DNA from 3 places in the Streptomyces sp. NPDC088923 genome. Region 1 is predicted to be linked to each of the others. Evidence: riboswitches for the same ligand, from Rfam matches in the RefSeq annotation. Region 1 holds a riboswitch; each other region holds the start of a gene.
What was found. A riboswitch is a leader RNA that binds a small molecule or an ion and turns the genes downstream of it on or off. The one in region 1 is predicted to bind cyclic di-AMP.
Positions count from the first base shown of each region.

Region 1 (3,261 bases):
CGGGCGGAGCGGGGGCGGCGGGCCCGCGGCTGAGGCCACCACCCGTCACGCCGGCCCGGTCCCGGTACCCCGTCACGTCGGCCCGTCACACCCGGTCCGACGGTCCCGTCACACCGGCTTCACCCAGCGTCGCCACCGCTCCTCGCGTACGTACCCCGCCGCGCCCCACGCACCGTGCGCGCGCGTGTTCTCCTCCAGGACCATCGCGTCGACGCGGCGACCGCCCAGCGCGGCGAAACGCTCCTCCATCGCGTCGAGGAGGGCCGTCGCGATGCCCTGGCGGCGGTAGGCGGGATGGACGGCGAGGCGGTACGCGGAGCAGCGCCAGCCGTCGAAGCCCGCGATCACCGTGCCGACGAGTGTGCCGTCGCGCTCGGCGAGCAGCAGCGCCTCGGGGTCGCGGTCGAGGAGGCGGCGGACCCCGGCGGGGTCGTCGCTGATGCTCGTCCCCTCGGCGGCCTCGCGCCAGAAGGCGAGGACAGGGGCGATGTCGGCGGGCACGGCGTGACGTATGCGCGGCTCGGCAGGTGAGGTCATGCGCGGAGCCAACCAGGCGGTACGTGCGCGGGGCACCGGGGTTTCGCGATGCGGACGGCTCCGCCCCGCCCCCCGCGCCGCTCCCGTCCCGCGCTCCGGGCCGCTCCGGCTTCCGTGCTCCGGGCCGCTCCGTCCCGTACTCGGACGCCCCTCCTCGTACTTCGGGCGCGCCTCCCCGCGCCGTGGAATCCGCTCTGCCGTAGCAGGCTTCACCGCTTCGGGCGACAGTGGCGCACAGTCTCCGGAACGCGCCCCGTGCTGGTGGCAGGCTGTCGCGAACCACCGACCCGGTGCGCCGTGCGGACGCCCGGTGGAAAGGGGCAGGTTGTCATGGCCGATCACCAGGAAGCCTCCGTCACGCTGCCGAGCGACGCCGCCTCGGTCCCCGAGGCGCGCGCGTTCGTCGGCACGCTCCTCGCGGAGTGGGGACTGCCCGCGCGGGACGACTTGGCCGACGCGGTGCGCCTGATCGTCTCCGAACTCGTCACCAACGCCGTCCTGCACACGGGCGGACGATCCCCGTTCTTCACCGTCACCGTCTCGCTCGACCGTGACGAACTCCTGCGCGTCGGCGTGACCGACTCCCACCCGCGCCCCCCGCGCCGCCTCCCCGCCGCCGTCCAGCAGGACAACGGGCGCGGTCTCGCGATCATCCGCTTCCTCGCGGCGGAGAACGGCGGCAGGCTCTCGGTGGTCCCGACGCCGCAGGGCGGCAAGACGGTCCTGGTCGCGCTGCCCTGGCGACCGGCGCGCGCGGCTGCCGTGCCGGAGGGCTGAGCCCCCGCCACGAGCCCGCCCCACGAGCCGGGGGCTCAAGGCCTCAGGCTCATGAACCCGCGCGCGCCCGCCGCTTACCGCACGCGTCCGTACGAGACCCGCTTCGACCAGATCTTTTCGAGCTTGACCACGTCTCCCGTCTTGGGGGCGTGCCAGATCTTGTTCTTCCCGGCGTAGATGCCCACGTGGTAGACGCCGCCGCCGGAGCGGAAGAACACCAGGTCGCCCTTGGTGCGCTTCCCGGCCGAGACGTGCCGGGTCCGGTTGTACTGCGCCTGCGCGGTACGGGGCAGGGACTTGCCCGCCTTCTTGAACGAATAGAGCGTCAGGCCCGAGCAGTCGAAGCGATGCGGGCCCGTCGCGCCCCAGCGGTAGGGGGCGCCCTTCTTGGACGCCGCGACCTTGAGCGCCTTCGCGGAGATCCGGACCGCCGCCGAGGCCTCTCCGGAGGCGCCGGGGACGAGGACGGTGCCGCCCACGGCGGCGAGGGTGAGGACCGATACCGCGCCGGTCCGGGAGAGCAGGACGGGAACTCGATTGCGCACCAGCATGCGTAACCCTTCGTCAACCGCCTGTGAAGGATGACCTGTCGGGTTCGGACTGGCGAAGATGCCCGGCCGCTCACGCGGCTTCACCCCAAGGACCGGCGCCCGTTTCCGGGCCCGGACCGCCGTGCTCGGGTCCTCCACTCCCGCCGATCCACTCCGTGTCGACCTGGCGTCCGGGCGGCGGACGGGACTCGGCGTCCGCCCGGACCGCCCCGCCGCGGCGGCGGGGGCTTGTCGTCGGGAGCGATCTTGACGCACGACACCGCCGGATACCGAATGAAAACCGGCTTATGTGAGCTTAGTCACCCGTATGGCGATTGGGTGGCGAAAGTCCGTCAGGTGCGGGGCCATTTGGGCGGGACGAGCCGTCGACCAGCGCTGACGCCCTGCGCGCGGGGCGGATCGCGGACCGCGGGGGCAACCGCGGGCGACGTGGCGCCGACTCGGGCGTACGTCATTGGGGGGTCCTCCGTTCGGCCGTCGCGCGTCGCGCTACGGACACGAATGGTCGCGGAGCGCATGCATGTGAAGGGTTACGAAGGGTTATGCGCCGTCCGGCGCGGACTTCACGCCCCGCGTGCACCGCGAACGGCCCGCGCGGGCGCGCCCGCGCGGCGCCAACGGCCGCGCGGCGCCAACGGCCGCGCGGCGCTACCGGCCGCCCAGCGGGCGCGCGGCTGCTCAGTGTGCCCGTCCGCTCAGCGTTCCGGCCCCGCTCAGCGTTCCCGCCCGCCGTCTCCCGCGCTCCCGTTGCCCGCGTCGGCCGCCCCGGCGGGCGGCACCGCGACGCGCCCCGCCCGGCGTTCGCCGTCCAGGACGCGCAAGGCCCGCTCCAGCGTGGCCCGGTGCAGCTCGGTCTCGCCGCGCGCGTGCATCAGCGCCAGCGCGTCCCGCAGTCGCGTCACCTCGGTGACGAGCGCCTGGGCGGCGCGCAGGGCGGCGTACGTGTCGTCGCCGCGCGCGGGATTGACCCGCCCGAGCAGCTCGGCGGTGGCGAGGTAGTGGTCGACGAGTTCGCCCTCGGCGCGGGTCAGCGCGGGCAGCGGCGGGAGTTCGGGCGGCAGCACGCGCTCACCTGGTCCCGGAGTGCGGGGCGCGCCGGTCGGCGAGGGCGTCGACGATCCCGTACGCCTGTGCCTCCGCCGCCGTCAGGACGAGATCGCGTTCCATGTCCTCGTGCACCCGCTCCCGCGTTCGTCCGGTGTGCTGCGCGAGGAGCCGTTCCGTCGTGCGGCGTTCGCGCGCCAACTCCTCGGCCCACACCGCCAGATCGCTCGGCTGCCCTCGCATCGCCTCGGGCAGCTCGGGCTGTCGCAGCACGATCCGCGCCCCCGGCAGGGCCGCACGTTTGCCGGGAGCCCCGGAGGCGAGCAGGACCGCGCCCACGGAGACGGCCTGC
Region 1 covers NZ_JBIVIO010000003.1:118,173-121,433, forward strand. Annotated here, with positions in the region: gene ACIP4O_RS15975 (GNAT family N-acetyltransferase) at 109-537, opposite strand; gene ACIP4O_RS15980 (ATP-binding protein) at 868-1,314, shown strand; gene ACIP4O_RS15985 (C40 family peptidase) at 1,389-1,865, opposite strand; cyclic di-AMP (ydaO/yuaA leader) riboswitch at 1,869-2,069, opposite strand; gene ACIP4O_RS15990 (hypothetical protein) at 2,579-2,929, opposite strand; gene ACIP4O_RS15995 (ClpP family protease) at 2,934-3,261, opposite strand, start outside.

Region 2 (3,261 bases), on a different contig from region 1:
GACGTCGCGGTCTCGCGACGTCGCGTATCCCTTTGTATACGGCCCCCGTGTTAATGCGGAAGGCCCGGATTGTTTACGGGATGTTGCGAAGTCCTCACCGGGCGCGGATCCGCGCGGCTCACCGGGCGCGGGTCCGCGCGGCTCACCGGCGGGGGCTCACCCGGCCTCACCAGGCGGGGGCCTCCTCGGGGTCGCGCCCCGGCGGGCGGCGCGGCGGGTAGGGGCCTGGGCCGCGCAGGCGGTGGGCGCGCCGCGCGCGGTCGGCGTGCTGCGCCGTGAGCGCGCGGGCCCGCTCCGCGTCACCGCGCGCCAGGGCGTCGACGATCGCGCCGTGCTCGGCCCAGGACTCCTGCGGGCGGGCGGGCGACTCGACCACGTACATCCACGCGATCTTCTGCCGCAGCAGGGTCAGCAGGGAGGTCAGGGTCTCGCTCGCGCTGGCCTGCACGAGGGTCTCGTGGAACCAGCCGCCCAGCGAGCGCAGGTCCTCCTCCTGCCCCCGGCGTGCCCGCTCCTGCCCCAGCCTGACGAGGCCGCGCAGCACCTTGAGGTGCGCCTCGGTCCTGCGCTGCGCGGCGCGCGCCGCGCACAGCGGCTCCAGGAGCAGCCTCGTCTCCAGGACGTCCACGGCCTCCCGCGCCCCCGGCTCGGCGACCTGCGCCCCCGCGTGCCGGCGCGTCACCACGAAGCCCTCCGCCTCCAGCGTGCGCAGCGCCTCCCGCACCGGCACCCGCGAGACCCCGTATCTCCGCGCGAGCAATTCCTCCGTGAGCCGGCTCCCCCGCTCGTACACGCCCGAGACGATATCGTCCCTGATCGCCGTGCATACCGAGTGCGCGGGAATACTCATGACCCGACCTCCGCATTATTCACCGCGAAACGCTGCCGTTGGACGTCCGCGAGGTGGCTCCACCAGACATTAGAGCAGTGACCCTATGAGAACAGTGAAGAATTCCTCACGGCAGGGCGCATTCCCCGAATATCTTCGGGCCCCGGTGCGCTGTTTACGGGCGGTTCGGGGCGGAAAGGGCGAGGTGCGCCGTACCGGGAGCGGGGCGTGCGGTGCGGTGCCGGGAGTGGAGCTGCCGGGCGCGACGTCGAGGCCCGTACGCGGAATGCCGAAAGCCCCCGGGGGCGGCCGGGGGCTTTCGAAGGCGTCGCGAGGCGCGGGACGGGCTCAGATGTCGATGCCGTGGCCGCGCAGGTAGGCGAGCGGGTCCATGTCGGAGCCGTACTCGGGGCTCGTCCGGGCCTCGAAGTGCAGGTGAGGGCCCGTGACATTGCCCGTGGCGCCCGAGACGGCGATCTGCTGACCGGCCGTCACGGTCTGCCCGACCGCGACGGTGGCGGCGGTGAGGTGCCCGTACTGCGTGTACGTCCCGTCGTGCATGCGGAGCACGACCTCGTTGCCGTACGCGCCGCCCCAGTCGACCTTCACGACCGTCCCCGCGCCGACCGCGTGGACGCTCGTGCCGCTCGCCGCGTGGAAGTCGATGCCGGTGTGGCTGCCGGACGACCACAGCGAACTGCTGGCGTGGTAGCCGGTGGAGACGTACGAGCCGGGGATCGGCAGGACGAAGGTGTTGAGGCGCTCGCGCTCGGCGGCCCGCGCGGCCCGCTCCTTCGCCTCCTTCTTCCGCTCGGCCTCGCGCTTCGCCTTCGCGGCCTCCTTACTCGCCGCGGCCGCGGCCTTCGCCTCGGCGGCGTCCTGCTCGGCGGCGGAGTGCACGAGGGAGGCCTGCGTGGCGATCTCCTGGGCGACGCTGTCGAAGCCGATGACGCGGGTGAGGCCGGTGTCGGGGCCCTCGTGGTTCGCGGCGTGCGCGGGGGCGGCGAGGGTGCCGACGACGGAACCGGTCGTGAGCGCGGCAAGCCCGGCCACCTTCGCACCGGTGCGGGACGCTCGGACGGCAGGGCGGCGGTGCCTGCCCGTGGGGCGCGTGAACGCCATGAAGCGGCTGTTCCTTTCCTTCCCTCTCGCCTACCGGGTTAGCTGACGGGTTCGGAGCAGGAAGGTCTCCTACGGACACCGGCGGACGGCGTCCGATTCACCCCATGGGACACATGGGTCCCCGGCTCCCGGGTACAAGCCCCGGAACTCGGCGAAGGCTGTCCGCTGCCGCGGGCGCGGCGCATACCTGACGAACAGCCGGAGTGACGCTAAGCGGGGCAAGACTTCCGTAACAAACGCAACCGCGCCTTTGTTGCTCATGCCACACCCCAGACAGGCCGTCATGCACCCAATACGGACACGGACCCGACCGGTATCCGGACAGCCTTGGGCCCGTGCCCGCGCACGTCGACGCCCGCGCCGGCTCGCTGGGCCGCCGTGCCCGTTCGCATGGGCTGCCGCGTGCCCGCTCACGGGAACCACCGTGCCCGCTCGCGTGGGCCACCGCCTCCGCTCGCGCGGGCCGCCGTGTCGGACCAAGCCGCACCGCCACTCCCCGCCGAGGCAGCCCCGCCCGCCACGGGCACTCGTCGCCGCCCCGCCCACCCGCCGCTGCCGGGGACTCAGCCGCCCGTCAGCGTCCCGGCGAGAAGGGGAAGCAGGCGGTCCCAGTGACGGGCGAACCCGGTGGCGCTGAAGGCGTCGGTGTCGGCCATGGTGAAGCCGTGCCGGGTGCCGGGGTAGACCTCCGAGGTGTAGTCGACACCGGCCGCGTCGAGTTTTTCGTGGAGCGAGTCGAGGGCCTCCGGGGTCATGTCGCCCTCGGCGTGGCCGAGATGGACACGTGCGGTGAGCGCGGAGTGGACACCGGGTCCGGCCGCCCCCACCGGCGCGTGGAACGCGGCGACGGCCGCCACCTCGCCGGGGTGCTCGGCGGCGGCGCGCACCGCGAGGAGACCACCGACGCAGTAGCCGGTGACGGCGAACGGCCCCGCCGCGACCTCGGGTTGTGCCGCGAGAAAGGCGAGGTAGGCGTCCGCGTCCTTGCGGGCGCGTTCGGCGGTGTGCGCCTCGATGAGGGGCAGCACGCGGGCGAAGACCGCCGCCCGTTCCTCTCCCCCGAGGTAGGCGGGGAGTTCGACCACCGGCGCGGGGCCGTGCCGGTAGAAGAGGTGGGGGACGAGGACGTAGTACCCGTGCCCGGCCAGTTGACCGGCCAGGTCCCGTACCACGGGCCTGAGGCCGAAGCCGTCCGCGTACAACAGGACCCCGGGGTGCCGCCCTCCTCCCTCGGGGAAGGCGGCGAAGCCCTCTGCGTGACCGTCCTCGGTGGCGATGCTCAGTGTCTTGGTGGGCATGACTCTCCTGTC
Region 2 covers NZ_JBIVIO010000012.1:30,104-33,364, forward strand. Annotated here, with positions in the region: gene ACIP4O_RS29420 (GntR family transcriptional regulator) at 167-850, opposite strand; gene ACIP4O_RS29425 (M23 family metallopeptidase) at 1,178-1,951, opposite strand; cyclic di-AMP (ydaO/yuaA leader) riboswitch at 1,964-2,115, opposite strand; gene ACIP4O_RS29430 (dienelactone hydrolase family protein) at 2,515-3,249, opposite strand.
Region 2: linked by a shared signal. The riboswitch ahead of ACIP4O_RS29425 (M23 family metallopeptidase) and the one ahead of ACIP4O_RS15985 (C40 family peptidase) in region 1 are both predicted to bind cyclic di-AMP.

Region 3 (3,261 bases), on a different contig from region 1:
ATCAGGCCGGAGAAGGACGGCGGGCAGGTCGCACCGGGGGAGAGCGGCGGGCGGGTCGCGCCGGAGGAGAACGGGACCATCCGCCGCTTCGTCGAGGACAAGATCCCGACCGGGTTGTGGGTCCGTGTCTTCGTCTACGTCGTCGCCGCGCACGGCGTCGCCGCCTTCCTCTACCTGCTCTTCGTGCTGGGAGCGAAGAACCAGTAGCGGAAATCAGCCCCTCCACCCGCACCATGTCAGCCCCTCCGGCGATTGGGAGCGGGGGTGTGGGGGCGGCGCCCCCGCAGGGGGGTCACTCCACGAGCCGGTCCCTCAACCGCTCGCGCAGCGCCCCGTCCATCCCCAGGACCTCCCCGAAGTACCGCTCCCGGCCACCCCAGTGCGTGTCGATCGTCTCCAGCGCGGCCCGCAGGTAGCTCGCCCGCGCGGCGAAGAGCGGGTCGAGGAGTTCGGCGATCTCGGGGGCCGTGGGCGGGGTCGCGTCCTTACCGCGCGAGACGCGGTAGCGGCGGTGGCGCGCGTTCGACTTGAGGTAGTCCTCCTCGATCGCCTCCTCCTCCACGCCCACGGCGAGCAGCACGAGCGCGATGGAGGTGCCCGCCCGGTCCTTGCCCGCCGCGCAGTGCAGCAACGCGGGCACGCTGTCCTCGGCGATCGCCCGCAGCAGCCGCCCGTGCTCGGCGGTGCGCTCCTTGATCAGCTGCCGGTAACTGGCCTCCATACGGGCCTCGGCGCGCCCCTCGCCGAGCGCGGCCCGCAGCTGCTCCACCTCCCCGTCCCGCACGATCCGCCAGAACTCCGCGCCGTCCGCCGGGTCGTTGAGCGGCAGGTGCACATTGCGCACGCCGGGCAGGTCGACGTCGGGGCCTTCGAGGGCCCGGTCGGCGGCGTTGCGGAAGTCGAAGACGGAGTGGAGGCCGAGCGCGGCGAGGTAGGCGGCGTCGGCCTCGGTGGCGTGCGCGAGGTGGCCGCTGCGGAAGAGCACGCCGGTACGGGTACGGCGGCCGTCGCGCGTGGGCAGTCCGCCCACGTCGCGGAAGTTGCGGACCGCGCTCAGCGCGGGCTCTTCCGGCCCTGCCGAAGCGACGACGACGGGCTCGGGCGCGATCCCCGGGGGCGGCTGCGTCACGGGACTCCTTCCGGTGGACCGCCGGCGCGGCTCGCCGACGGTGGCGCGAGGCCGAGACTGGCACGGACCGCGAGGCCGGGCAAGGTACCGGAGCACGGGAGAACCCCGAGGTGAGCAGCGTCATAGCGGTGACGGACGGTGCCGGAGGCAGGCCCGGGGCCGGGCGGACCGTTTTCGCTGCACACGACGTACGTCCGGTTCTGCCCGTATCGAGCGGTTTCCACGGAGAGTGACGGAAATCTTCGGAATGGATCACGAAATGTGATTCCTGACGCAAAAAGGCTGCTTGTCCGGCGTGTCGAGATGCCTTTACGGTCACCAGCAGTCCGGCCGGAACGCCGAATCCTGCCGCCGCCCCGGACTCTCACGCTCACTCACACCCGTACCGGCAGGAGCGGGGGACCCACACGCACCACGCCGTGCCCGGTCCCTCCGGGACGGCTCGGGGTGAAGTCGCCGCGCGCACCGCGCCGGTGGCCGGGCAGCTCCAGCCCGAACCCGACAGCTCACCCCGCAGGCGACGGAGAAGGAATCCGCATGTCCGCCACGGCCAACCGCCGCTCGTTCACCCGTCGCCTCGCGCTGCTCGGCACCACCGGTGCCGCCGTCGTGGCGCTCCCGCTCACCGCCATCGGCGGCGCCCACGCCGCGAGCCCCGCGAAGGACTCGACGTACACCGTCAAGGCCGGTGACACGCTCATCAAGATCGCCAAGAAGGAGAAGGTCTCCGGCGGCTGGAAGAAGCTCTACGAGCAGAACAAGGGCACCATCGGCGCCAACCCCGGCATCATCAAGCCCGGTTCGAAGCTCGTCGTGAAGAAGGCCGCGACCCCGGCCCCCGCCGCCAAGAAGGCCGCCACGGGCACCGGCTGGACCGCGCCCGTCGACGGCGTCAAGGGCAGCGGCTACGGCCGCAACGGCAGCCTGTGGTCGCACGGCCACACCGGCGCCGACTTCCCGGTCAACACCGGCACCCCGGTCAAGTCCGTCGCGGCCGGCACGGTCGTCACCGCGGGCTGGGGCGGCGCCTACGGCAACCAGATCGTCATCAAGCACGCGGACGGCCACTACAGCCAGTACGCCCACCTCTCGGCCTTCAAGGTCTCGGCCGGGCAGAGCGTCACCGAGGGCCAGCAGATCGCCCTCTCCGGCGCGACCGGCAACGTGACCGGGCCGCACCTGCACTTCGAGGTCCGCACGGGCCCCGCGTACGGGAGCGACGTCAACCCGATCACCTTCCTCGCGCAGCACGGCGTCAACGCCTGAGCGCCGTACCTCCGAGAACCGTGGCGGCCCGTTCCCCGCAAGGGGCGGGCCGCCACGGCCGTTTCGGGACACGACCGCCAAGGGGTCTCGTTTATTCCGGGGTTGGGGCTTTCTTGACCGGTGGCCTTTCTCACTCCGCGTCACCCCCTCCCTACGGTGGCGTAAGTCTGGCGTAAAGGTGAAGGATGCCGAGGTGGCACGAGAAGCGAGGATCATCCCCAGCAGCAAGGCCCTCCCCGCCGGGGGCACCGTGACGTCCTACGTGGCCGTGGGCGACAGCTTCACGGAGGGCGTCGGCGACCCCGGGCCCGACGGGCTCCTCACCGGCTGGGCCGACCGCCTCGCCGTCCAGCTCGCCGACCGCCTCCCCGAGCGCTCCGCCTTCCGCTACGCCAACCTCGCCGTGCGCGGCAAGCTCCTCCACCAGATCGCCGAGGACCAGGTCCCCCGCGCCGCGGCACTCGCCCCCGACCTCGTCTCCCTCGTCGCGGGCGGCAACGACGTACTGCGCCCCGGCACCGACCCGGACGCCCTCGCCGAGCGCTTCGAGAAGGCGGTCGCCACGCTCTCCGGCGCGGCGGGCACCGTCATGATCGCGACCGGCTTCGACACGCGCGACACGCCGGTCCTGCGCCACCTGCGCGGCAAGATCGCCACGTACAACGCGCACGTACGCGCCGTCGCCGACCGCCACGGCTGCCTCGTCCTGGACCTGTGGGCCCTGCGCTCGGTCCGCGACCGCCGCGCCTGGGACAACGACCGCCTCCACCTCGGCCCCGAGGGCCACACCCGCGTCGCCCTGCGCGCCGCCCAGCTCCTCGGCCTCGACGTCCCCGCCGACCCCGAGCAGCCCTGGCCCCCGCTGC
Region 3 covers NZ_JBIVIO010000006.1:295,429-298,689, reverse strand. Annotated here, with positions in the region: gene ACIP4O_RS23450 (DUF6126 family protein) at 1-207, shown strand, start outside; gene ACIP4O_RS23445 (tyrosine-protein phosphatase) at 293-1,129, opposite strand; cyclic di-AMP (ydaO/yuaA leader) riboswitch at 1,487-1,664, shown strand; gene ACIP4O_RS23440 (LysM peptidoglycan-binding domain-containing M23 family metallopeptidase) at 1,667-2,395, shown strand; gene ACIP4O_RS23435 (SGNH/GDSL hydrolase family protein) at 2,589-3,261, shown strand, end outside.
Region 3: linked by a shared signal. The riboswitch ahead of ACIP4O_RS23440 (LysM peptidoglycan-binding domain-containing M23 family metallopeptidase) and the one ahead of ACIP4O_RS15985 (C40 family peptidase) in region 1 are both predicted to bind cyclic di-AMP.